3 regions of the Thermomonospora cellulosilytica genome follow, and region 2 is predicted to be linked to each of the others. Evidence: predicted binding sites of a transcription regulator. Region 2 holds the regulator's gene; each other region holds the start of a gene.
The links. Region 2 encodes LexA, which represses DNA repair genes until DNA is damaged. Its sites were predicted from a motif close to TCGAACANNTGTTCGA; they were not measured.
Positions count from the first base shown of each region.

Region 1: the regulator LexA is predicted to act here: its motif matches at 1,975-1,990, upstream of uvrA (excinuclease ABC subunit UvrA).
Region 3: the regulator LexA is predicted to act here: its motif matches at 3,666-3,681, upstream of HNR21_RS22765 (Rv2578c family radical SAM protein).

Region 1 covers NZ_JACJII010000001.1:5,353,145-5,361,218, reverse strand. The annotation lists gene HNR21_RS25340 (phosphodiester glycosidase family protein) at 1-1,838, opposite strand, end outside; gene uvrA (excinuclease ABC subunit UvrA) at 2,056-4,947, shown strand; gene HNR21_RS25330 (Rieske (2Fe-2S) protein) at 5,014-5,445, shown strand; gene HNR21_RS25325 (Rieske (2Fe-2S) protein) at 5,590-6,096, shown strand; gene HNR21_RS25320 (mechanosensitive ion channel family protein) at 6,083-7,135, opposite strand; gene HNR21_RS25315 (hypothetical protein) at 7,214-7,708, opposite strand; gene uvrC (excinuclease ABC subunit UvrC) at 7,868-8,074, shown strand, end outside.
Region 2 covers NZ_JACJII010000001.1:3,369,508-3,377,581, forward strand. The annotation lists gene leuS (leucine--tRNA ligase) at 1-1,661, shown strand, start outside; gene HNR21_RS16050 (amidohydrolase family protein) at 1,893-3,482, shown strand; gene lexA (transcriptional repressor LexA) at 3,802-4,503, opposite strand; gene HNR21_RS16060 (LysM peptidoglycan-binding domain-containing protein) at 5,258-5,557, shown strand; gene nrdR (transcriptional regulator NrdR) at 5,753-6,226, shown strand; gene HNR21_RS16070 (vitamin B12-dependent ribonucleotide reductase) at 6,312-8,074, shown strand, end outside.
Region 3 covers NZ_JACJII010000001.1:4,870,606-4,878,679, forward strand. The annotation lists gene HNR21_RS22755 (ATP-binding protein) at 1-1,232, shown strand, start outside; gene HNR21_RS36095 (S1C family serine protease) at 1,579-2,505, shown strand; gene HNR21_RS22765 (Rv2578c family radical SAM protein) at 2,630-3,643, opposite strand; gene HNR21_RS22770 (glycoside hydrolase family 10-like protein) at 3,776-5,377, shown strand; gene HNR21_RS22775 (DUF3040 domain-containing protein) at 5,461-5,649, shown strand; gene HNR21_RS22780 (ATP-binding protein) at 6,226-6,762, shown strand; gene HNR21_RS22785 (helix-turn-helix transcriptional regulator) at 6,796-7,869, opposite strand; gene HNR21_RS22790 (hypothetical protein) at 7,925-8,074, opposite strand, start outside.

The DNA of each region.
Region 1 (8,074 bases), 2.0 Mb from region 2:
AACCGCCACTGCGCGCCGTCCTCGAAGTCGGCGATCGTCCGCTCCTGTAGCCCCACGCTCACCGGCAGGCTCGCGCGGCGCCCCTGGACCTCGATCGTCACCAGCGTGGACCCGGACTCCCTGCGCGGCCTGACCGTGAACGCGCCGCCCGCGCCCGGCGTGATCTCCAGCAGCGAGGCGTCATAGGTCAGCTTCGCGTCGGACGGCTCGATCGGCGCGGTGAAACCCTCCCGGTCGAACCCGACCACCCCGAACACGCCGGTGCCGTCACCGCCGGGGATGGTCACCCGGTCGGTGGTGACCCCGATCCGGGTGAGCGGGTTCAGCACGGTCAGCCTCACCTGGCCGCGCGCCCTTCCATGGGAGGCGACGACGGTGACCTGCCCGGCCCGCCGCCCGCGGACGACGCCGTCCTGGTCGACGACGGCCGCCCCGCCCTGGGTCATCCACCGCGGCGCGCCCTCGGCGGGGCCGTACGACTCGTCGTGACCGCGCGCCACCAGCCTGCGGGTCAGCCCCGGGAACACCCGGTCGGGACGGCCCCCGCTGGTCGGCCCCGCACCCGGGGCCTGGGCGGGATCGGCCGCGGGCTCCACCCAGAACCCGGTCAGCCGTCCGCTGCCCTCGGCGAACAGGCCGATGCCGTTGGGCGTGGGCCGTTCACCGCCGTCCGAGGGCTGGTTCTCCACCCGTCCCTCGTTCCGGCCGGGCTTGCGGGCCAGCAGGGTGGACGAACCGCCGCCGTCGAGGTTGAGGGCGTTGTGCGCGCCCGCCTCCTTCACCAGGGCGGCCATCTCCGCCAGCGTCACACCCCGGCTGTCGGCCTGGCGGCCGTCCACCGTCATCAGGAACATGCGGCGGCCGTCGGCCGAGAAGCCCACGGCGGTCCGCGGATGCGCGGCCGGATCGTCCAGCGGCTGCACCTGCCCGTCCTTGACCAGGACCTGGTTGCCGCCCACCGCGAACTCGGCCGGGGCCCCCGACGAACGCGGCTTGTAGGCCAGCGTCACCGGGGCGCCCACCTCGAGGGTGCGCAGCAGGTCCCCGCCGGCCTCCCGGCCGACCAGGACGAAGCCGTTCGCCGGGATGTCCCCGGACCCGGGAGCGTCCCTGATCTCGGTGACCTCGCCGTCCACCACCAGCACCTCGGCCATCCGCCGCGCGCCCTGGGACAGGGACCTGCCGCGGGTCGCCGAACCCCACAGGGAGGTGTAGGCGCCGATGCCGTTCTGCTTGATGAAGTGGGCGTTGAGCTGGTCGAGGGTCGCCTTCCGGCCGCCCGGCATGGTGATCTCGCCCTCGAGGAACACCTGGGCGATCTGCCCCAGCCCCTCGGCGGACACCCCGGCGGTGTGGGCGGGCCAGCCGGGCGTGGCCGACTTGACCAGGCCGCCGTCGTCCACGGCCGCCCCGTTCGGCGCGCCGGTGTTGTTGATGTCGAAGAAGTCGCCGTTCACCCCGGCGACGGCCCCGGCACGGCCTGCCTGCCGCGACAGCGGCTCCACCGCCGCCACCTTCCCCGGCGACAGGTAGCCGGCGCGGACCTTGCCGCCGCCGAGGTCCACGCTCAGCAGGTCGCCCCGCAGCCAGCCCTTGGCGTCGAGGCGGTCGAACGAGGTGAGGGTGGTGCCCGGCGCGACCGGGCGGGCGGTGCGGTCGGTCTCCAGGTACGCGCCGCCGGGCTCCTCGGCGGGGAGCACGAGACGGTTCAGGTCGCGCAGGCCGGGGGCGGCCGGATCCGGCGGGGCCGCCAGGGCGGGCGGCACCGATCCCATGAACAGGGCCGAGGCCAGGCCGAACACGACCGCCGGTCGGGCGATGCGTCTGATGGACGGCACGGGGCGTCTCCTCGGAAGGCGGGGACACGAGAGTCGGGCCCAGCGAACCGTAGCCGCGGATCGTCCCGGCGGAGCGCAGATGACCGGAGCGTCAACCGGGTTTTAATGATCACCGCGGTCCGGTGGCGACGGATCTTCGAACACGTGTACGGTTGCGAGCGCACAACGGGGGTGCCGTCCGTCACGGACTAAACGGACGGTGCCCGTGGTTAGCCTGATGTCACTCACGTCGTTTGCGACCAGGCCCACAGGGGAGCCGAGTACCACCGTGCATGACCGACTCATCGTGCGTGGAGCGCGCGAGCACAATCTCAAGGACGTCTCGCTGGACCTGCCGCGGGACTCCCTGATCGTGTTCACCGGACTGTCCGGCTCCGGCAAGTCCAGCCTGGCGTTCGACACGATCTTCGCCGAGGGGCAGCGCCGGTACGTGGAGTCGCTGTCGGCCTACGCCCGCCAGTTCCTCGGCCAGATGGACAAGCCGGACGTGGACTTCATCGAGGGCCTGTCCCCGGCGGTGTCCATCGACCAGAAGTCCACCTCCAAGAACCCCCGGTCCACCGTCGGCACCATCACCGAGGTCTACGACTACCTGCGGCTGCTGTACGCCCGGATCGGGCACCCGCACTGCCCCGAGTGCGGCCGGCCGATCAGCCGGCAGTCCCCGCAGCAGATCGTCGACCGGGTGCTGGAACTGGAGCCCGGCACCCGGTTCCAGGTGCTGGCCCCGGTGGTGCGCGGCCGCAAGGGCGAGTACGTCGAGCTGTTCCGCGAGCTGCAGGCCAAGGGCTACTCCCGCGCCCTGGTGGACGGCGCCCTGGTCCGCCTGGACGACCCGCCGAAGCTCAAGAAGCAGGAGAAGCACGACATCGCCGTCGTGGTGGACCGGCTGTCGGTCAAGGAGGGCGCCCGGCAGCGGCTGGCCGACTCGGTGGAGACCGCGCTCGGGCTGGCCGGCGGCACCATCGTGCTCGACTTCGTCGACCTGCCCGAGGACGACGAGCGGCGCACCCGGATGTTCTCCGAGCATCTGTACTGCCCGTACGACGACCTGTCGTTCGAGGAGCTGGAGCCGCGGTCGTTCTCGTTCAACTCCCCGTACGGGGCGTGCCCGGAGTGCAGCGGCCTGGGCACCCGCATGGAGGTCGACCCCGAGCTGGTCGTCCCCGACCCGGACAAGACCCTCGGCGAGGGCGCGATCCAGCCGTGGTCCAACGGCCACGTGAGCGAGTACTTCCTGCGGCTGCTGTCGGGCCTGGGCGACGCCATGGGCTTCGACCTCAACACCCCCTGGGAGAAGCTGCCCGCCAAGGCCCGCCGGGCGGTCCTGCACGGCCACGACACCCAGGTCCACGTCAGCTACCGCAACCGCTACGGCCGCACCCGCTCGTACTACGCCTCCTACGAGGGCGTCATCCCCTACATCCAGCGGCGGCACGCCGAGGCCGAGAGCGACGCCACCCGCGAGCGCTTCGAGGGCTACATGCGCCAGGTGCCGTGCCCGGCCTGCAAGGGCGCGCGGCTCAAGCCGGTCATTCTGGCGGTCACCATGGGCGGCAAGTCCATCGCCGAGGTCGCCGCCATGCCGATCAGCGAGTGCGCCGAGTTCCTGCGCAACCTCGAACTGGACGACCGCGAGGCCCAGATCGCCGCCCGGGTGCTCAAGGAGGTCAACGCCCGGCTCGGCTTCCTGCTGGACGTCGGGCTGGACTACCTCACCCTGGACCGCGCGGCCGCCACCCTGGCCGGCGGCGAGGCGCAGCGGATCCGGCTGGCCACCCAGATCGGCTCCGGTCTGGTCGGCGTGCTGTACGTGCTGGACGAGCCGTCCATCGGGCTGCACCAGCGCGACAACCACCGGCTGCTGGAGACCCTGATCCGGCTGCGCGACATGGGCAACACGCTGATCGTCGTCGAGCACGACGAGGACACCATCGACGCCGCCGACTGGGTGGTCGACATCGGCCCCGGCGCCGGCGAGCACGGCGGCCAGATCGTGGTCTCCGGCACCGTCGCCGACCTGAAGGCCTCGGAGAAGTCGCTCACCGGCGCGTACCTGTCGGGCCGTCGCAAGATCGAGGTGCCGCGGATCCGCCGGCCCCGCGCCAGGGGTCGCGAGATCGTGGTCAGGGGCGCCCAGCAGAACAACCTCAAGAACGTCGACGTGGCGTTCCCGCTGGGCGTGTTCACCGCCGTCACCGGCGTGTCCGGATCCGGCAAGTCCACGCTGGTCAACGACATCCTCTACAACGCGCTGGCCAAGGAGCTGCACGGGGCCAAGACCGTGCCCGGCAAGCACCGCCGCATCACCGGGCTGGAGCACGTCGACAAGGTCGTGCACGTCGACCAGTCGCCGATCGGCCGCACCCCGCGGTCCAACCCGGCCACCTACACCGGGGTGTTCGACCACATCCGCAAGCTGTTCGCGCAGACCACCGAGGCCAAGGTGCGCGGCTACCAGCCGGGCCGGTTCTCGTTCAACGTCAAGGGCGGGCGCTGCGAGAACTGCTCCGGCGACGGCACCATCAAGATCGAGATGAACTTCCTGCCGGACGTCTACGTCCCGTGCGAGGTCTGCCACGGCGCCCGCTACAACCGGGAGACGCTGGAGGTCCACTACAAGGGCAAGACCATCGCCGAGGTGCTGGACATGCCGATCGAGGAGGCCACCCGCTTCTTCGAGCCGATCACCGCGATCCACCGGCACCTGTCCACCCTCAACGACGTGGGCCTGGGCTACGTGCGGCTCGGCCAGCCCGCCACCACCCTGTCCGGCGGCGAGGCGCAGCGCGTCAAGCTGGCCGCCGAACTGCAGCGCCGCTCCACCGGCCGGACCATCTACGTGCTGGACGAGCCCACCACCGGCCTGCACTTCGAGGACATCCGCCGACTGCTGGGCGTGCTGAACGGCCTGGTCGACAAGGGCAACACGGTGGTGGTCATCGAGCACAACCTCGACGTGATCAAGACCGCGGACTGGATCATCGACATGGGCCCCGAGGGCGGCTCGCGCGGCGGCACCCTGGTCGCCGCCGGCACCCCCGAGGACGTGGCGCGGGTCGAGGGCAGCCACACCGGCGCGTTCCTGGCCAAGCTGCTGGACCGGTGACCCCGGCGGCCCCGCCGGGGCGGGGTGGGTGCCGGGGGTGACCGGGTCGCCCGAGATCATGGCGGTATGAGCGACGACAAGACGGGGGAGCCGCCCGCCGGGCCCGGGCGGCGCGCGGTGCTGTGCGGCGCGGGCCTGCTGGGCGTGGCCGGCGCCGCGGCCGCCTGCGGCGGCGGGCCGCGCGAGGTGGAGCCGTCCGCGGACCTGAAGGGCAGGGAGGTCGCCAAGGTCGCCGACGTGCCGGTCGGCGGCGGCACCGTGGTGCCCGAGCACAAGGTCGTGGTCACCCAGCCGACCGCGGGGACCTTCAAGGTGTTCGACGCCCGCTGCACCCACGCCGGCTGCCCGGTGGACCGGATCCGCCGGGACGCCATCTACTGCCCCTGCCACGGCAGCGAGTTCCGGATCGCCGACGGCACGGTGGCCAAGGGCCCGGCCTCCCGTGCTCTGCTGGAGTACCCTGCGCAGGTCAAGGGCGACGGGGTGGTCGTCGTCTGACCTGTCGTTCCGGGGGGAGCGCCCCCCGGGATCCGGGGGTGCGGACCGCCCGAGCCCGGCCGATCGAACCGCCCGCCGCGTTCACTCGTAGTGGTGGGTGTGAACGCAGGGCGCTCGGCCCACAGGCGAGGAAGGACGACACCCATGGCTCAGGAGACCGGACCGCAGATCGACCCCTCCGACCAGACGGCCCAGGGCAACACCCGGCGGGCGGTCCTGGTGGGAGCGGGCCTGCTGGGGGTGGCCGGTGTCGCGGCCGCCTGCGGCGGAGGCGAGGACGGCGGCACCGCCGGGGGCGGGACGGACACCGGGCAGGACACCGGCGGCGGCCAGGCCGGGGGCGGCTCCGGAGGCGGTGGAGGCGGCGGCGCGCTCGCCCAGACCAGCGAGGTCCCGGTCGGCGGCGGCAAGGTCTTCAAGGACCAGGGCGTGGTCGTCACCCAGCCGACGCAGGGCGAGTTCAAGGCGTTCGACGTCAAGTGCACCCACCGGGGCTGCCCGGTCGACTCCGTGGAGGGCGGCACCATCAACTGCCCCTGCCACGGCAGCAAGTTCAGCATCACCGACGGCTCCCCGCAGGGCGGCCCCGCCGGCAAGCCCCTGGCGGCCAAGCAGGTCACCGTCGAGGGGACGTCGATCAGGCTGGCCTGACCGCGTCGACGGGCAGTTCGGCGCGGAACCGGGGGAGCGCCTGCGGGTGCTCCCGCCGCAGGTAGGCGACGATGTGCTCGCGGGCGTCGCAGCGCAGATCCCAGGCGCTGGCGGCGTCCGCGGCGCTCATCAGCGCCCGCAGCTGCACCAGCCCGTTCGGCAGCACGTCGGTCACCTGCAGCACCCAGTCCCGCTGGTCCCACAGCGGATGCTCGCGCAGGAACCGGTACAGCTCGGTGCGCAGGTCCTCCACCGGCACCGTCCAGTCGACGTGGAACACCACCGCACCGATCACCCGGCTGGTGTGCCGGGTCCAGTTCTCGAACGGCCGCTCGGTGAAGTACGACACCGGCAGCACCAGCCGCCGCTCGTCCCAGGTCCGCACCACCACGTACGACAGGGTCAGCTCCTCGATGCGGCCCCACTCGCCCTCGACGACCACCACGTCGTCCAGCCGCAGCGCGTCGCTGAACGCCAGTTGCAGGCCCGCGAACAGGTTGCCCAGCACCGGCCGGGCCGCGACACCGGCCACCAGGCCGGCGATGCCGGCCGAGGCCAGCACACCGGCCCCCAGCGCCCGCACCGCAGGGAACGAGAACAGCACCACCCCGGTCGCCACCACGACCAGCACCGCGCCGATGACCCGGCGCAGCAGCAGCATCTGGGTGCGCGCCCGGCGGGCCCGGCGGTTGCGCTCGCCCTCCACCCGGGTCAGCTTCTCCAGCGCGGGATCGGTCAGCGCGTAGATGATCCGCAGCAGCAGCCAGGTGGCGGTGGCCACCGCCACGATCCACAGCAGGTGCCGCACCGGCCGGTCCACCGAGGGGCCGCCGAGGTGCTCGGCCGTCGGCAGCGACGCCCGCGCGCTGAACGCGGCCGCCGCCGCGAACGCCGGCGCGGTCACCCGGCGGGCCGCCTGACCGGCACCGGGCCAGCGGTGCGACAGCGGACCGGCCAGCAGCCGGCGGACCACCTCCACGACGGTCACCGAGACCAGGACGGTGGCGGCGAAGATCGTCCACGCCGAGAAGGCGGACACGGGTGAGACCTCCCTGTTTGCCGAGGATCTACCTTCCTGACCGTATCCCCGGGAACAAGGGCCCGAACGAGATCCAGATCACTGCGACCCGGCCGGCGGGCGCCGCGCGCCGTACCGGCCCCGCGCCCACTCGGCCACCGCCGGGCGGCGCAGCAGCAGCGCGGCGGCCAGCAGCGCGCCGCCGACCAGCACCGGGACCACGACGTCCAGCGGGTCGCGGTACTCGTCCGGAAGGCCGACGGTCACCAGCACCGAGCCGACCATGATGAGCGCCCCGAAGCCGGTGGCCAGCGTCACCATCTGCCGGATGGCCATCGGCCCGCCGGCCCAGATCCGCCACATCCACAGCGCCAGCACGGCCGTCCAGCCGATCATGTAGGCCAGCTGGGTGCCGAAATCCTCGTCGCCGATCATGTCCGGCATCCCCACCGTCATGCTGCCCACCCAGAACAGGCCGATGATCGTCAAGGCCGCGGGCACCTGCCAGGGACGCCGGGGGACGGGTCCGGCGGTCCGCGCCCGCGGTTCCGCGGATCCGGGGTGCGCGGGCGGCTCTTCGGACTTGGGGCTCACGGCGACCTCCTCGCGCGACCGGACGAACGCGGATCCGACGAGATCACGACATGCCGGGTTCCGCGGCGCCGGAGCCGGCGGGGGGACGGGAGGAACGCTCACCCGGGACCGGAGCCCGGACAGCCCGGGCTGTCGGTACGGCGGACTAGGCTTTTCGGCGTGGCAGACCCCGCGACCTATCGACCCGCCCCCGGGTCCGTACCGGACTCGCCGGGGGTCTACCGGTTCCGTGACGAGCACGGCCGGATCATCTACGTGGGCAAGGCCAAGAGCCTGCGCTCACGGCTGAACTCCTACTTCGCCGACTTCGCGGGACTGCACCCCCGGACCCAGACCATGCTGCGCACCGCGGTCGGGGTCGACTGG
Region 2 (8,074 bases):
ACGCGCCGCTGGCCGCCGAGATCTGCGCGCCCGAGCAGCGCGCCGAGTTCGAGGCCTACCGCGAGCAGGTCTCCCGTGAGAGCGAGATCGACCGGCTGTCCACCGAGCGCGAGAAGACCGGCGTCTTCCTGGGCCGGTACGCGGTCAACCCGCTGAACGGCGAGCGCATCCCGGTGTGGGCCTCGGACTACGTGCTGGCCGAGTACGGGCACGGCGCGATCATGGCGGTGCCCGCGCACGACCAGCGCGACCTGGACTTCGCCCGCAGGTTCGGGCTGCCGGTGCGGGTCGTGGTCGACACCGGCGAGGCGGACCCGGCCGAGACCGGCGTCGCCACCGTCGGCGACGGCCGCCTGGTCAACTCCGGCCCGCTGGACGGGCTGAGCAAGGCCGACGCCATCGCCAGGGCCATCGAGATCCTGGAGGCCAAGGGCCTGGGGAAGGCCTCGGTCAACTACCGGCTGCGCGACTGGCTGGTGTCCCGGCAGCGGTTCTGGGGCTGCCCGATCCCGATCGTGCACTGCGAGTCCTGCGGCGAGGTCCCCGTCCCCGACGAGGACCTGCCGGTGCGGCTGCCCGACCTGCGCGGCGCCGACCTGGCGCCCAAGGGCACCTCGCCGCTGGCCGCCGCCGAGGACTGGGTCAACACCTCCTGCCCCAAGTGCGGCGGCGCCGCCAAGCGCGACTCCGACACCATGGACACCTTCGTCGACTCGTCCTGGTACTACTTCCGGTACTGCTCGCCGGGCTACACCGACGGGCCGTTCGACGTCGAGCAGGTCCGCAAGTGGATGCCGGTCGACCAGTACACCGGCGGCGTCGAGCACGCCATCCTGCACCTGCTGTACAGCCGGTTCTTCACCAAGGTGCTGTACGACATGGGGATGATCGACTTCACCGAGCCGTTCACCCGGCTGCTGAACCAGGGCCAGGTGATCCTGAACGGCAAGGCGATGTCCAAGTCCACCGGCAACCTGGTCGACCTGGGCGACCAGATCGCCGAGTTCGGCGTGGACGTGGTGCGGCTGGCGATGCTGTTCTCCGGGCCGCCCGAGGACGACATCGACTGGGCCGACGTGTCCCCGCACGGGATGAGCAAGTTCCTGGCCCGGGTGCACCGCATCGCCGCCGAGACCGCCGCCCCGGTCGGCGCGGACCCGGCGACCGGTGACACGGCCCTGCGCCGGGTCACCCACCGGGTCATCGACGAGGCCACCGCCATGGTCGAGGCGCAGCGCTTCAACGTCGCCATCGCCCGGATCATGGAACTGGTCTCGGCCACCCGCAAGGCCATCGACTCCGGCCCCGGCGCCGCCGACCCGGCCGTGCGGGAGGCCGCCGAGACCATCGCGATCCTGCTGTCGCTGTTCGCCCCCTACACCGCCGAGGAGGCGTGGGAGGCGCTGGGCCGCCAGGCCCCGGTGATCCGCGCGGGCTGGCCGTCGGCCGACCCGTCCCTGCTGGTGGAGGACCGGGTCACCTGCGTGGTCCAGGTCGCCGGCAAGGTCCGCGACCGGCTGGAGGTGTCCCCGGGCATCGCGGCCGACGAGCTGGAACGGCTGGCGCTGGCCTCCGACAAGGTGCAGGCGGCGCTGGGCGGCGCGGGCGTCCGCAAGGTCATCGTCCGCGCCCCCAAGATCGTCAACATCGTCCCGGCCTGACCGGGGCGAGTCCGCGGGCCCGCCGTGCGGCACGGCGGGCCCGCGGGCGTCACGGGCCGACCGGCCGTGCCGGACGGGCGTTCTCCCGGCCGGAGGACGCCGCTCCGGCCCCCCGGCGCGGGGCTCGGTGGCCGTGGCGGCCAACGCCGAGGACGATCATTGTCCCCGGCGGCCATGGGGTGAACGGTGTGAGCGGGGTCACCATCGCGGCATAAGCCTGCGGAGGTGAGCATGCCCGTTCCCCGCTCGATGGCGGCCCGGCTCGGGGCCGCGTTGCTCCTGCTGTTCTCCCTCGTCGTCGCGGCCGAGGTCGCCGCGCCCCGGCCGTCCGCCGCACAGGGCGGCCCCGGGGCGGTGCGCGGGTTCCTCGACGCGCACAGCCATCTGCACTCCCACGAGTCGTTCGGCGGGATGCTGCTGTGCGGCAAGCCGTTCGATCCGGACGGCATCGAGGACGCCCTGCGGGACTGCATCGACCATCACCCGAACGGCGCGCTGGCGTTCTTCGAGAACTTCCTGAAGAACGGTTCGCCGATCGGCACCCACGACCCCCGGGGCTGGCCCACGTTCAAGGACTGGCCCGCCTGGAACTCCCTGACCCACCAGACCGCCTACCACGAGTGGGTCGAACGGGCGTGGCGCGGCGGCCAGCGCATCCTGGTCAACCACATGGTCGCCAACCGGCAGATCTGCGACGTGTACCCGCTCAAGCGCACCTCCTGCGACGAGATGGCCGGCATCCGGCTGCAGGTGCGCCGCGCCAACGAACTCCAGGCCCATATCGACTCGCTGCACGGCGGCCCCGGAAAGGGCTGGCTGCGGATCGTCCGCTCCCCCGAGGAGGCCCGCCAGGTGATCGCGCAGGGCAAGCTCGCGATGGTGCTCGGCGTGGAGACCTCCGAACCGTTCGGCTGCCGCGTCGTGAACGGCGTTCCCGGATGCACGAAGGCCGACATCGACCGGGGCCTTGACGAAATGCACTCGCTCGGCGTGCGCAGCATGTTCCTGTGCCACAAGTTCGACAACGCCCTGTGCGGCGTGCGCTTCGACGGAGGCACCCAGGGACTCATCATCAACGCCGGCAACAAGATCGGCACCGGCAGGTTCTGGCAGGCCGAGACCTGCACCACCGCCGAGCACGACAACACCGTCGCCGGCGGCACCCTCCCCAAGGAACTGAGCTGGATCGACCCCGGCGGCGCCTTCCCCCTCTATCCGCCCGCGCCGCACTGCAACAAACTGGGGCTGACCGCACTGGGCGAGCACATGGTCCGCGGCATGATGCGGCGCGACATGTGGATCGAGATCGACCACATGAGCGTGCGCGCGGCCTCCCGCACCCTCGACATCCTCGAACAGGCCGGTTATCCCCGGGTCATCTCCTCCCACAGCTGGACCGACCGCAACTTCTACCCGCGCATTTACCGCCTGGGCGGCATGGTCGCGTCCTACGGCCATTCCTCGGAGAAATTCGTGCAGGACTGGCGCGGCGCCAAGGCCGTCCGCGACCCGTCCCGCCTGTTCGGCTACGGCTACGGCATGGACGCCAACGGCCTGGGCCCCCTCCCGGCCCCGCGCGCGAACAACTCGGCCAACCCCGTCCGCTACCCGTTCCAGAGCCATGACGGCAGCGTGACGCTGGACCGCCTGCGCACCGGCGAACGCACCTGGGACGTCAACGTGGACGGCGTCGCCAACTACGGCCTGGTCCCCGACTGGATCGAGGACATGCGCGTCATCGCCGGGCCCGAGATCGTCAACGACCTGGCCTGGGCCGCCGAGGCCTACCTGAGGGCCTGGGAGTCCCCGCCCGCCCCGTGATCCTCGACCCGCCCGTCCCCGCGGGCGGGACGCCTCCCGACCACCACACGCCCGCCATGCCCCGCCACCGCCGTGGGGCACGGCGGGCGTGTGGTGCTGTGCGCTCCTGCGGGACCTGCCCCGGCGTGTCTCGGCACCGCCGGACGGGCGGTCTGCGTTCGCGAACGGGCCACGGTCGGTCAAGGCAGGCGGCGGTCTCGGCGCGGGCCGTGCCTGGCCTGCGCTCGCGGGGAACGGCCGCGGCCGTCATGGGTCCGGTCGGCGCGTTCCCCGGAGGCAGGGTGAGGCTCCGCCGCGCGGGCAGCCGGGCGGGCGCGGGTCAGACCTTGCGGAGGACGGCGACCACGCGGCCCAGGACGGAGGCCTCGTCGCCGGGGATGGGGTCGTAGGCGGCGTTCTGCGGCATCAGCCAGACGTGGCCGTCCTTGCGCTTGAAGGTCTTGACGGTGGCCTCGCCGTCGATCATGGCGGCGACGATGTCGCCGTTCTCGGCGACCGGCTGCTGGCGGACGACCACCCAGTCGCCGTCGGCGATGGCGGCGTCGATCATCGAGTCGCCGGAGACCTTGAGCAGGAAGTGGGTGCCCTCGCCGACCAGTTGCCGGGGCAGGGCGAACACGTCCTCGACGGTCTCCTCGGCCAGGATCGGGCCGCCGGCGGCGATCCGGCCGACCAGCGGGACCAGGGCGGGGGCGGGGACCGACTCCTGGCCGGCCGAGCCCTCGAAGGACTGCGGGGCGGCGCCCTCGGAGCGGACCGGCACCGAGCCGGGCATCCGGACCTCCACGGCGCGCGGGCGGTTGGGATCGCGCCGCAGGAAGCCCTTGCGCTGCAGGGTCCGCAACTGGTGGGACACGCTGGAGGTGCTGGTCAGCCCGACGGCCTCGCCGATCTCCCGCATCGAGGGGGGATAGCCGCGCCGCTGCACCGAGTCCCGGATCACCTCGAGCACCATCCGCTGGCGCGGGGTGAGACCGCTCTCGTCCATCGGCCCGTCGGGCATCTCCCGGACCTTGCTCATCGCTCTGACCGCCTCCTGGGCGCCGGGCGTGACCGCCTGCCGGCACGCCACCCGTACGGGATCCTCGCTCCTGGCAGGCACGTTAGCGCGGATCCCGCTGATGATCAAACAATTGTTCGAAGAAACCCGGCGTGTTCCCCTCGCCTCCTCCGGCACCCTGCGATAGAAATCGTACATCCGTTCGATCGAACTGACATTCGAATCCCTCGATCGGAGGCCACGCATGGCGAGCCTGCCCCGGACCCCGCCCACCAGCCGCCCGATTCGCACCCGCAAGCACCTCACCCTCATCCCCGGCGGACGCACCGCCCCCGAGACCCCGGCCGCCTCCCGCCGCCCCGCAAGCCCTCCCGCGCCCCGCACCCGCCCGCACGACACGACACCGGAACGCCCCAGGAGGGTCGACGGCCCTGGGCGTGCCGCGGGCTCTCCCGGCCGGGATGCCTCCAGGCGTGAGGCGAGACCGGACCGCCGGACGGACGCGGGCCCTGGGCGCGAGGCGGCGCGAGAACACCGCGTGGGCGTCCCTGGAAAGGACGGCCTGCGACGTGATGCGGCGTCGGAACGCGGTGCGGGCGCATCTGGTCGCGGCCTCACCAGGGGTGAGACAGCGGCGGGCCGCCGGGTGGATGTGCCGGGGAGCGGTGGCCCCGGGTGCGAGGTCGCGGCGGGCATGCCCGGGCGGCGTGCTTCCGGTGCGGCTGCCGGGCGTTCGGGCGAGATCCGGGCCCGGGGAGCCGAGAGGCGGCGGACGGTGTCGGACGAGCCGCCGGTGCGGCTCACCCGGCGGGGGAAGGTCGTGGTGAGCCTCGGCGTGGCGGGGCTGATGGCGGGGGCGTTCTGGCTCGGGATGGCGAGCGGGGCCCGGAGCGACGCGGCGCCGCGGCAGGACGCGTGGGTGGTCGTGGAGTCCGGGGACACGTTGTGGACCATCGCCAGCCGGGCGCGGCCGGGGCGCGACCCGCACGCGACCGTGCGGCGGATCATCGAGGCCAACGATCTGGGCGATGCGGCGGTGCGGCCGGGGCAGGCGCTGCGGATACCGGCCGGGTGACCGGACGCGGAAGGCGACACGCCGAGACGGGGCCGGTGCGCCCCATGTGACAAGGCTCTACGGGCGAGGCGATCGTTCCGGCTTGCACTGGCCTCTGACGGCCCCTACGGTTGACCACAACATCTAGTAGTTACACCGATGTGATTTTCCACAGGTTGTGGTCTTGTGGCGGTCTGTCAGGGGAGGTCGAGAGACGTGCACTGCCCGTTCTGCCGGCACCCCGACAGCCGGGTGATCGACAGCCGTTCCACCGAGGACGGCGCGGCGATCCGGCGCCGCCGCTCCTGCCCCCAGTGCGGCAGGCGGTTCACGACGCAGGAGACCGTACTGCTGATGGTGGCCAAGCGCAGCGGGGTCACCGAGCCGTTCTCCCGAGACAAGATCATCGCCGGGGTCCGGCGCGCCTGCCAGGGCCGCCCGGTCGATGAGGACGCGCTGGCCAAGCTGGGGCACCGGGTGGAGGAGGCGATCCGGGCCACCGGGGTCGCCGAGATCGCCTCCCATGAGGTGGGCCTGGCCATCCTCGGGCCGCTCCGCGAGCTCGACGAGGTCGCCTACCTGCGATTCGCCTCCGTCTACCGGGGGTTCGAGTCGCTGGAGGACTTCGAAAGGGAGATCCGATCGCTGCGCGCCGCCGCCGAGTCGGCCCGGGCGCAGCGCGACGACTGAAAACATCCCGGCCGGTGGACGATCCGGCCGCGGGGCATCGTTGTTCCTGTTACAGGGCCGGAAACGGTCCCGAAGGGGGAGAGTCATGACCGAAACGGTGAGCGGCTCGGCATCCCGACGCGGCAAGGGCCGCAAGGGGCTGAAGATCGGGCGGGTCTTCACCACGCCGGGAGTGCATCCGTACGACCAGGTCACCTGGGAGCGCCGGGACGTCGTCATGACGAACTGGCGGGACGGCTCGGTCAACTTCGAGCAGCGCGGCGTGGAGTTCCCCGACTTCTGGTCGGTGAACGCGGTCAACATCGTGACCTCCAAGTACTTCCGCGGCGCCGTCGGCACCCCCCAGCGCGAGTGGAGCCTCAAGCAGCTGGTCGACCGGGTCGTCGGCGTCTACACCGAGACCGGCAGGGCGCACGGCTACTTCGCCTCCGACGAGGACGCCGAGATCTTCGACCACGAGCTCAAGCACGCCCTGATCCACCAGATCTTCAGCTTCAACTCCCCCGTCTGGTTCAACGTGGGCACCAAGTCCCCGCAGCAGGTCTCGGCGTGCCTTCCTTACGACGCGCTGGTCAGCACGCCCGCCGGCCTGATCCCGATCGGGAGGCTCGTCGAGGACGACGCCGTCGGCACCAAGGTGTACGACGCGCACGGCATCACCAGGATCGTCGCCACCAAGGCCAACGGGGTGAAGGACGTCCTGCGCATCCACACCAAGGCCGGTTACACCCTGGACGTCACCCCCGACCATCTGGTCTGGCGCGCCACGGGTGAGGGCACCGGCGCGTTCGTCGAGGCGGGCCAGCTGCGGGTCGGCGACATGCTGGAGTGGCACCGCCGCGACTCCTACGGCGAGGCCGAGATCACCTCCCGGGAGATCGCCGAGGCGGCGCTGGCCGGCTGGCTGCAGTCCGACGGCTTCGTCGGGCAGTACGAGCACGGCACCAACCGTTCGCTGACCATCGAGGCGATGACGGTGACCGACGCCGAGCGCGACTGGGTCATCCGCCAGCTGAACGTGGTCTTCCCCGGTGTCCACCGGCACGAGCGCACCGTCCAGACCCAGGACACCGAGCTGGACTGCCGCCGCATCCGCCTGTACGGGACCGGGCTCGCGGAGTTCGTCGACGCGTGGGGCCTGCGCGCCCGCGGCGCGGACATGACCGTCCCCGAGCGCCTGTACACGGCGCCGCTGCCCGTGGTCGCCGCCTACCTGCGCAGCATCTTCCAGGCCGAGGGCTTCGTGTCCGAACGCGAGCGCTCCACGGTCGTCGAGGTCGACATGGTGTCCGAGGAGCTGATCCGCGGCATCCAGCGGCTGCTGCTGCGCTTCGGGATCTACTCCCGGGTGGGCTTCAAGAAGGACGCGCGCGCCGACCGCCAGGGCTGCTGGACGCTGCGCATCCAGGTCGCCGGGGACCGCCGGATCTTCGCCGACGAGATCGGCTTCATCGACCCGGTCAAGGCCGAGAAGCTGCACCGGAGCTTCGAGAAGGCCGGCCGGGGCGCGTACCCGACCAAGCGACTGGAGATCGCCCGCATCGAGCACCTCGGTCCCATGGAGGTCTACGACATCCAGACCGAGAGCGGCGAGTTCCTCGCCGGGAACCTCCGCGTGCACAACTGCTTCATCCTGTCGGTGGACGACACGATGGAGTCGATCCTCGACTGGTACAAGGAGGAGGGGATCATCTTCAAGGGCGGCTCCGGGGCGGGGCTGAACCTGTCGCGGATCCGTTCCAGCAAGGAGCTGCTGTCGTCCGGGGGGACCGCCAGCGGGCCGGTGTCGTTCATGCGCGGGGCGGACGCCTCGGCGGGCACCATCAAGTCGGGCGGGGCCACCCGGCG
Region 3 (8,074 bases), 1.5 Mb from region 2:
CCGACCTCCTCACCGACGCCGTCACCAACTCGACCGGACCGGACGAACGGGTCGAACTGCTCGGCAGGCTGCTGCGCGCGCAGATCCGGGCGGGAGCCGTCGCAGCCGCCCGCGAGACACGCCGCCAAGCCGTGGAGTACGCAGAGTCCCTGGGCCGCGACGACCTGATGATCGCCGCATTCACCGCGTGGACGGAGCCGACCCCCTGGCAGGCCCGTACGTACGGCACGGTGGACCGGCCCATCGTCGACCGCCTGCGCCGCCTGCTGAAGCGTGACCTGCCCCCTTCGGTGCGGGCCCGACTCCTGACGGCGTACGCGGACGAGCTGGTCGGCGAGGACGACCCGACCGTTCTGGAGGCGGCGCGGGAGGCACTCGACCTCGCCGCCGGACCCCGGCTGCGGGCCGCGGCACTCCAGGTCCTGGCCCGAGTCCACGGAGACGCCGAGCTCTGCCGGGAGCTGGTGGAGATCGGCACCGAGCACGACCTGCCGGTCTACCGCTTCACCGGGCTGCTCAACCATGCCGGCGTCGCCGCCGCCGCCAACGACCCGGTGACCATGCACCAGGTGACCACCGAGGCCCTGGACCTCGCGCGCACCTACCGGATGCGCGAGGCGATCGCCGTCGCCGAGATCACGCTGGCGACCCTGGCGCTCGTCGAAGGCCGATTCGCCGACGCCGAGCTCCTCTACATCAAGGCCGACGAGGGCATGCGGCGCGCCGGATCGGTGCACGCCGCGGGCTTTCTCCAACTCGCCCTGGCCGTGATCTGGCTGAACGACGGCACGCTGGGCGCGCACCTGGACGACGTGCGCGCCCTCCACGCCGCGCTCGGCCCCATGGTCTGCGACCTGCTCGCGCTCGCCCTCCACGCCAACGGCCTGGACGCCGAAGCCCGCGAGGTCCGCGCGTCACCCGGCCCGATCCGCCCCGACTTCTTCTTCACCTTCCTCACAACGTTGCGTGCGATGGCCATCGTCGCCTTGAACGACCGCGCCGCGGCCGAGGAGATCTACGCGACGCTGCTTCCGCACCGCAACGGCCCCCCGGCGGGCGCCACGAGCCTGGCGGTGGCGCTGCGCCCGGTCGCCCACACCCTCGGCGAGCTGGCCGTCCTCCTCGGCCGCGACCACGAGGCCGCCGCCCACTTCACCCAGGCCGCCGCCATCGCCGACCAATGGAACGCACCCCACTGGGCCGCCGAGGCCCGGTTGCGAACGGCCACCTAGCCTGTGCCCACGGCGCCGCACATCGGTGACACAGAACTCGGACTACCTGTCGCACCGTCCTGCGTCGGCTCGCGTCCGCCCAGCTCGCCGTCCGCCGCGGCGGGAGTGAGTCGGCAACCTCATGTGTCACATCGCCCTGGGGGGAGGCCATCGGGTGTCCGTCGCCGCGTTCCCCGGCCGACCCGGCTCATCCGGTGCCTGCACCCTCGCCGAGCCGCGTGGCGCCGCGCCTCCCGGCGATCAGCTCACGCTCCTCAACGGCAGGTCCGCCTCGCTTGGGCGGCGCTGCCGTCGGCGAGCGACGGTATGTCTTCACGTTCGGGTTTTGCCGTGTAATGCTGTAATCATGGGTGAGCCGCTGGATGCGTACTCGCAGGTGGTGTCGGCGGTGGCGCGGGAGCTGACGCCGAGGGTGGCGGCGTTGCGGGTGCCGCGGCGGGGCGGTGCGGGCGGGGGTTCGGCGGTGGTGTTCGACGCCGCCGGGCTGCTGCTGACGAACGCGCACGTGGTGGGGTCGGCGCGGGAGGGCCGGGCGGCGTTTTCGGACGGGACGGTGACGTCGTTCGAGGTGGTGGGGGCCGACCCGCTGTCGGACCTGGCGGTGGTGCGGGCGGCGGGGGACGTTCCGCCGCCGGCGGTGCTGGGCGACAGCGACGAGCTGGTGGTGGGGCAGCTGGTGGTGGCGGTGGGCAATCCGCTGGGGCTGGCCGGGTCGGTGACGGCGGGGGTGGTCAGCGCGCTGGGCCGGTCGCTGCCGGTGGGCGACGGGCGGGCGGTGCGGCTGGTCGAGGACGTGATCCAGACGGACGCGGCGCTGAACCCGGGCAGTTCGGGGGGTGCGCTGGCCGACGCGCGGGGCCGGGTCGTGGGGGTGAGCACGGCGGTGGCCGGGGTGGGGCTGGGGCTGGCGATCCCGGTGAACGGCACGTCGCGGCGGATCGTGGGGGCGTTGCTGCGCGAGGGCCGGGTGCGGCGGGCGTTCCTGGGCCTGGTGACGGTGCCGGTTCCGGTGCCCGCGGGGTTGCGGGAGCGGACGGGGCGCCGGGAGGCGCTGCGGGTGGCGGAGGTGGTGGCGGGCAGCCCGGCGGAGCGTGCGGGGCTGCGGCGGGGGGATCTGGTGCTGTCGGCGGGCGGGGTGCCGGTGGACCGGGCGCAGGGCCTGCAGCGGCTGCTGTTCGCGGAGGCGATCGGGCGTCCGCTGCCGGTGACGGTGGTGCGCAACGGCGCGATGGTGGACGTGATCGCCGAGCCGGTGGAGCTGACCGGCGTGTGAGCCTCCGGGCGGCCTCACAGCGTGCCCCAAGGACGCGTGGGGTTCATTCACCCCGCGGACCGCTGGAAGCGTTCCGCGGGAGCGCGGCGTGCAGAACGAGCCTGGGCGTGGGGCCGGTGCCGGGTCAGCCGAGGAGGCTGAGCTGCTGGGGGCCGGGCGGCGGAGGCGGTGGTGCGGGCCGGTGGCGGGCGTGGCGGCCGATGCCGTACCTGGCGGCGAGGTCGGCGACCTGGCGGGTGATGCGGTCGCGGTAGGCCTTGGGGGCGTAGGCGCCGCGGGCGTACAGGCGGCGGTAGGGCTCGACGAGGCGGGGGTGGTGGCGCTGCAGCCAGGCCATGTACCACTCGCGGGCGCCGGGCCGCAGATGCAGGGGGATGGCGGTGACGGAGGTGGCGCCGGCGTCGGCGATCTGCCGTACGGCGTTCTCGAGCCGGCGGGGAGAGTCGGTCAGATACGGCAGGACGGGGCCCATGAGGACCGAGCAGCCGATGCCGGCGTCGCCCAGGGCGGCGCAGACCTGCAGGCGGGCGGTGGGGCTGGGAGTGCCGGGTTCGGCCTGGCGCCACAGGTCGTGGTCGATGAAGCCGACCGAGACCGCGACCGAGACGGTGGTGCGTTCGGCGGCCTCGGCCAGCAGCGGCAGGTCGCGGAGGATGAGGGTGCCCTTGGTGAGGATGGAGAAGGGGTTGGCGGTGTCGCGCAGGGCGGCCAGGATGCCGGGCATGAGCCGGTAGCGGCCTTCGGCGCGCTGGTAGCAGTCGACGTTGGTGCCCAGGGCGATGGGGGCGCCGTGCCAGCGGGGATGGGTGAGCTCGCGGCGGGCGAGTTCGGCGGCGTTCACCTTGACGATGATCTTGGAGTCGAAGTCGGCGCCGGGGTCCAGGTCCAGGTAGGTGTGGCTGTTGCGGGCGAAGCAGTACACGCAGGCGTGGGTGCAGCCGCGGTAGGGGTTGATGGTGTGGGTGAAGGGCAGCCGTGAGGCGCGCGGGACGGTGTTGATGATGGTGCGGGCGTGGATCTCATAGAAGGTGACGCCGTGGAAGCCGGGGGTGTCGAAGGTACGGGCGACGGCCCGGCGCCGCAGGAGGGGGAGCGCGGGCCCGGTGTCGTCGGTCAGCCGCAGATGGTCCCAGCGCATGCCTCACCCCCACCCCCAACGATAGAACACGTGTTCGATTTAGGCAAAATTTCGTCTCAGGCGCCTCACTTGACCCACCGATCGGAACGATCCGTACATGGCACTGTTGTCGTTCCGTAAGAATCGGGGGCTATGGCATGGCTAACGGGGAACCAAGCATGCGCAAAGGCGATCGCCGCGCTGGTGGCGACCGGGCTGCTGGCCGGCTGCACCTCGGCCGCCGGTGAGGCCGGCCGCCGCGCGGACGCGCCGGTGGCCCGGGGCGACGCCGAGTGCCCGGGCGTGGACGCGCCCGGCGACTCGCGGCACCGGCAGCTGCGGGGCATGTGGATCGCGACGGTGTCGGGCATCGACTGGCCGCGCGACGTCGCGCACTCGGCCGAGCGCAAGAAGGCCGACTACCGCAAGATGCTCGACCAGGCCAGGGCGCTCGGGATGAACGCGGTGTTCGTGCAGGTCCGCCCGAACGCCGACGCCTTCTACGACTCCCCGTACGAGCCGTGGTCGCAGTGGATCACCGGCACGCAGGGCAAGGACCCCGGGTTCGACGTGCTGAAGTTCTTCGTGGAGGAGGCGCACGCCCGGGACCTGGAGTTCCACGCCTGGTTCAACCCGTACCGGGTGGCGCGCGGCACCGACCGCTCCAAGCTGCACCCCGACAACCCGGCCCGCAAGAACCCCTCGTGGGTGCGCGCCTACGGCGACGGCCTGTGGTACGACCCGGGGATCCCGCAGGTGCGGGAGCTGACCACCAAGGTCGTGCTGGACGTGGTCGACAAGTACGACATCGACGCCGTCCACTTCGACGACTACTTCTACCCGTATCCGGTGGGCGGCAAGGACTTCCCCGACGCCGACACCTACTCCAGGTACGGCGGGGGCCTGAGCAAGGCCGACTGGCGGCGCCGCAACGTCGACACGCTGGTGCGGGAGCTGCACGAAAAGATCCACGACGCCAAGCCGCACGTGCGGTTCGGGATCAGCCCGTTCGGGGTGTGGCGCAACCGCACCAGCGACCCCAACGGGTCGGCGACGCGGGCGCTGCAGAGCTACGACGACATCTACGCCGACACCCGCAAGTGGGTGAAAGAGGGGTGGGTCGACTACATCACCCCGCAGCTGTACTGGGAGATCGGGAACCCGGCCGCCGACTACCGGACGCTGGCGCGATGGTGGGCCGAGCAGGTCGAGGGCACCGGGGTGGAGCTGACGATCGGGCAGGCCTCCTACCGGGCCGGTGAGGCGGGCGCGTGGCGCGGCGCCGCGGAGCTGTCGCGGCACCTGTCGGTCAACGCCGGGCTGCCGCAGATCCGCGGGGACGTGTACTTCAGCGCCAAGGACCTGCTCGGCGACAAGGGCGGGCAGACGTCCCGGCTGCGCAAGGACCACTACCGGACCGCGGCGATCCCCCCGGCCGCCGAGGGCGGCAAGGCCCCCAAGCCGGCCGGGTCGGTCAAGGCCGCCCCCACCGGCGGCGGGGTGAAGGTGTCGTGGCACCTGTCGCCGAGCGAACGGGCCACCTCGTACGCGGTGTACCGGGTGGAGGGCAAGGGACGGGCGTGCGCCCCGGTCGACCCGAAGCGGCTGCTGACGACCGTGCGGGGCGCGTCGATCGTCGACCCCACCGTCAAGCCGGGCGTCACCTACACCTACTACGTGACCGCGCTGGACCGGCGGCACCACGAGAGCGGGCCGGCGCGGGGCGCGACGGTGACCGCCGCCGAAGGCCGATGATCACCGGCCGGTCGGTCCACGGCTAATGATCTTGATGGTGGGGCAGATATCACAGCACCTGCCCACCCCCCGGAGGTTCTCGCATGGCGCTGTCGATGGAGGAGCAGCGGATCCTCGCCCAGATCGAGACGCACCTGGCGCACGACGACCCCAGGCTGGCCGCGCGGCTGTCGGCGCTGCCCCGGCTGCGGCGCCGACGCCGGATGCGGGCGGTCGCGGCGGCGGTGCTGGTGCCGGCGCTGCTGGCGGTGCTGCTCGTGGTGGTGACCTAGGCCGCTCCGCGGGCCGGTTCCGCGCCCGGACGAGGCCGGAACACGCCGAGGCCCCGGCGGGAACGCGCTTCCCGCCGGGGCCTCGGCGTTTGCTCGGGCCGGTGTGGTGGTCGCCTCACGGCGAAAGGCACAACGTGGCTCCTGCCCGGCCGTGCGGCCGGCGGTATTCCACGAAGGCAAAAGGTGCGGCCCGGGGGACACATGCCACACCGGCTCGTCCCACCTTAACGGCATCGGGCCGGTGCCTGTTCCCTCGACCTGCCGTTTCACCCGCGGCGGGCGGTGCGGGTGCGCGCGGGAGGCTCACCGGAAGGTGAGGCCGGTGTGGTCGGGGGGTGCGTTCGCCTTGCCGGGTGTGCACCGCCTGCGGTGCCGCGGCGTCCGAGGAGACGGGCGGACGAAACCGGCGGCGGACGCGGAGCGCACGGCACCGGAAAGGCGACCTTCCGCGCATGGAACGTCGATCTTCCCTGGCGGCCAGATCTGCCCGTCGCGCCCCATCGCCGGGCCCCCACCGGGAACACAGCGGTGTGGAGCCGCGTCCGGCGGCGCCGGGGCGAGGGTGAGGAGCAGGGAGTGGCGATCAGGCGGCTCGGGGCCGAGGGGCGGTCCCCGCACGGCGGGCGCGCCGGCGGGCCGGTCACCGGGCGGACGGCGGGGGAGAACGGGACGGCGGGCTGGGAGGCGTCGTGGGAGCTGGGCGGTGAGGTCACCGCGGCGGCGCGGGCGCGGGCGCTGGTGCGCCGCGCCCTGCTGCTGTGGCGGGTGCCGGACCCGGCCGACGTCGAGGACGCGGTGCTGCTGGTGGACGAGCTGGTCACCAACGCGATCCTGCACGGCACGGGGGAGGTGCGGCTGCGGCTGCGGCTGGACGGGCGGCGGCTGACCGCCGAGGTCGGCGACGACAGTCCCCGCCTGCCGCGGCCGCGGCGCCGCCCGGACGACCAGGTCGACTGGGCCGAGAACGGGCGGGGGCTGATGCTGGTGGCGGCGCTGGCCGACGACCACGGCGCCCGCCCCAACGGGCACGGCAAGGTCGTGTGGTTCGGGCTGCCGCTGCGGCAGGCGGCGCCGGGCCCGGTCACCGCCGGCGGCCTGCCCGTCCGCCACTGACCGCACCGCGCGGCCCCTGGCGGCTCCGCAGGCTCAGGTGCGCAGGGGGCAGTGCTCCACCGGCCCGGGGCGCCCGGGCTCGGCACGGTCCGGTCCGGTGAGGCGGTCCAGATGCCACCGCACGTGCCCCACCGGGCCGTGCGATGCGGTCAGCAGCTCCTCCAGCGGCGCCGAACCGCCGGGGCGGGCCGGGTCGGGCAGCGTCCGCCGCCACAGGCCCGCATCGCAGCCGGCCGCCCACCGGTGCGCGGCGCGCAGCACCATGTGCAGGTCGCGGCCCAGCTCGGCCAGCGACCGCGGCGCCATCGCGTCCTGGATCATCCGTTCCCGCACCGGGTAGGGCAGGTCGTCGTCGAACGCGGCGGGGAACGCCGGCCGGTCCCCGTCCAGCTGCGGGGGCGTGCCGGTGGCGACGGCGCGGACCGCCGCGACCTGCCAGCGGGTCCATTCGGCCAGATGCCCCAGCACCGCCCGGGCGGCCGCGGCGCCCTCCCCGCCCGCCTCGGTGCCGGCGACCAGCTCGGCCAGCCGGGCGTACAGGTCGGTGAAGGCGGCCAGGACGCGGGCGCGGGCGGCGGGGCCGCGCGAGGGGCGCGGCGGCGGCGGTTCCCACAGCAGCGTCAGCAGCTCGTCGATGTCGCGGCGGCGGGTGTGGGGGCCGGCCGGGTAGGCGGCGGCGATCCGGTCGACGCGGAACACCCGCGGGCCCTCCCGCATCCGGCACCAGCCCACCAGGTAGACGCCGTAGGGGGCGATCACCAGGCCGTGGGCCTCCACGTCGCGGCGGGTGCGTTCCCCCGACTCGCCGGTGTGCTCGATCCGCACCACCCGGCCGTGGCGGGCGGCGGCGGCCAGCGCCTCCTCCACCGGCCCGGCGAGCGCGTCGACCGGGGACGGCAGCGGCGGCGGGCCGGGCGCCCGCAGGGCGTAGCCGCGGCCGGGCACCCCGCGGACCGGCAGGCCGTGGCGGGTCAGGTCCTGCAGGTCACGGCGGACGGTGGCGGCGGGAACCCGCAGGCGCCGCGCCAGCTCCGCGGCCGCCACCGGGGCGGGCGCGGCGGCGCGCAGCTCGGCCACCAGGGCCAGCAACCGGTCGGCACGGTCCATACCCCTATGCTGACGCACACCCGGCGCGGCCGGTCAGGCCCCCTCTACGGGAACGTCACGGGCCGGACAGCTCGGCGGCCAGGCCCTCGAAGTCGGCGCCGGTCAGCTCGAGCGCGCCGGCGTCGCCGATCGCCTGGGTGGCGACGGCGCGGCCCAGGTTCCGGTTGCAGGCGTGGTCGAGGTAGGCCTCGATCAGCCGGGCGCC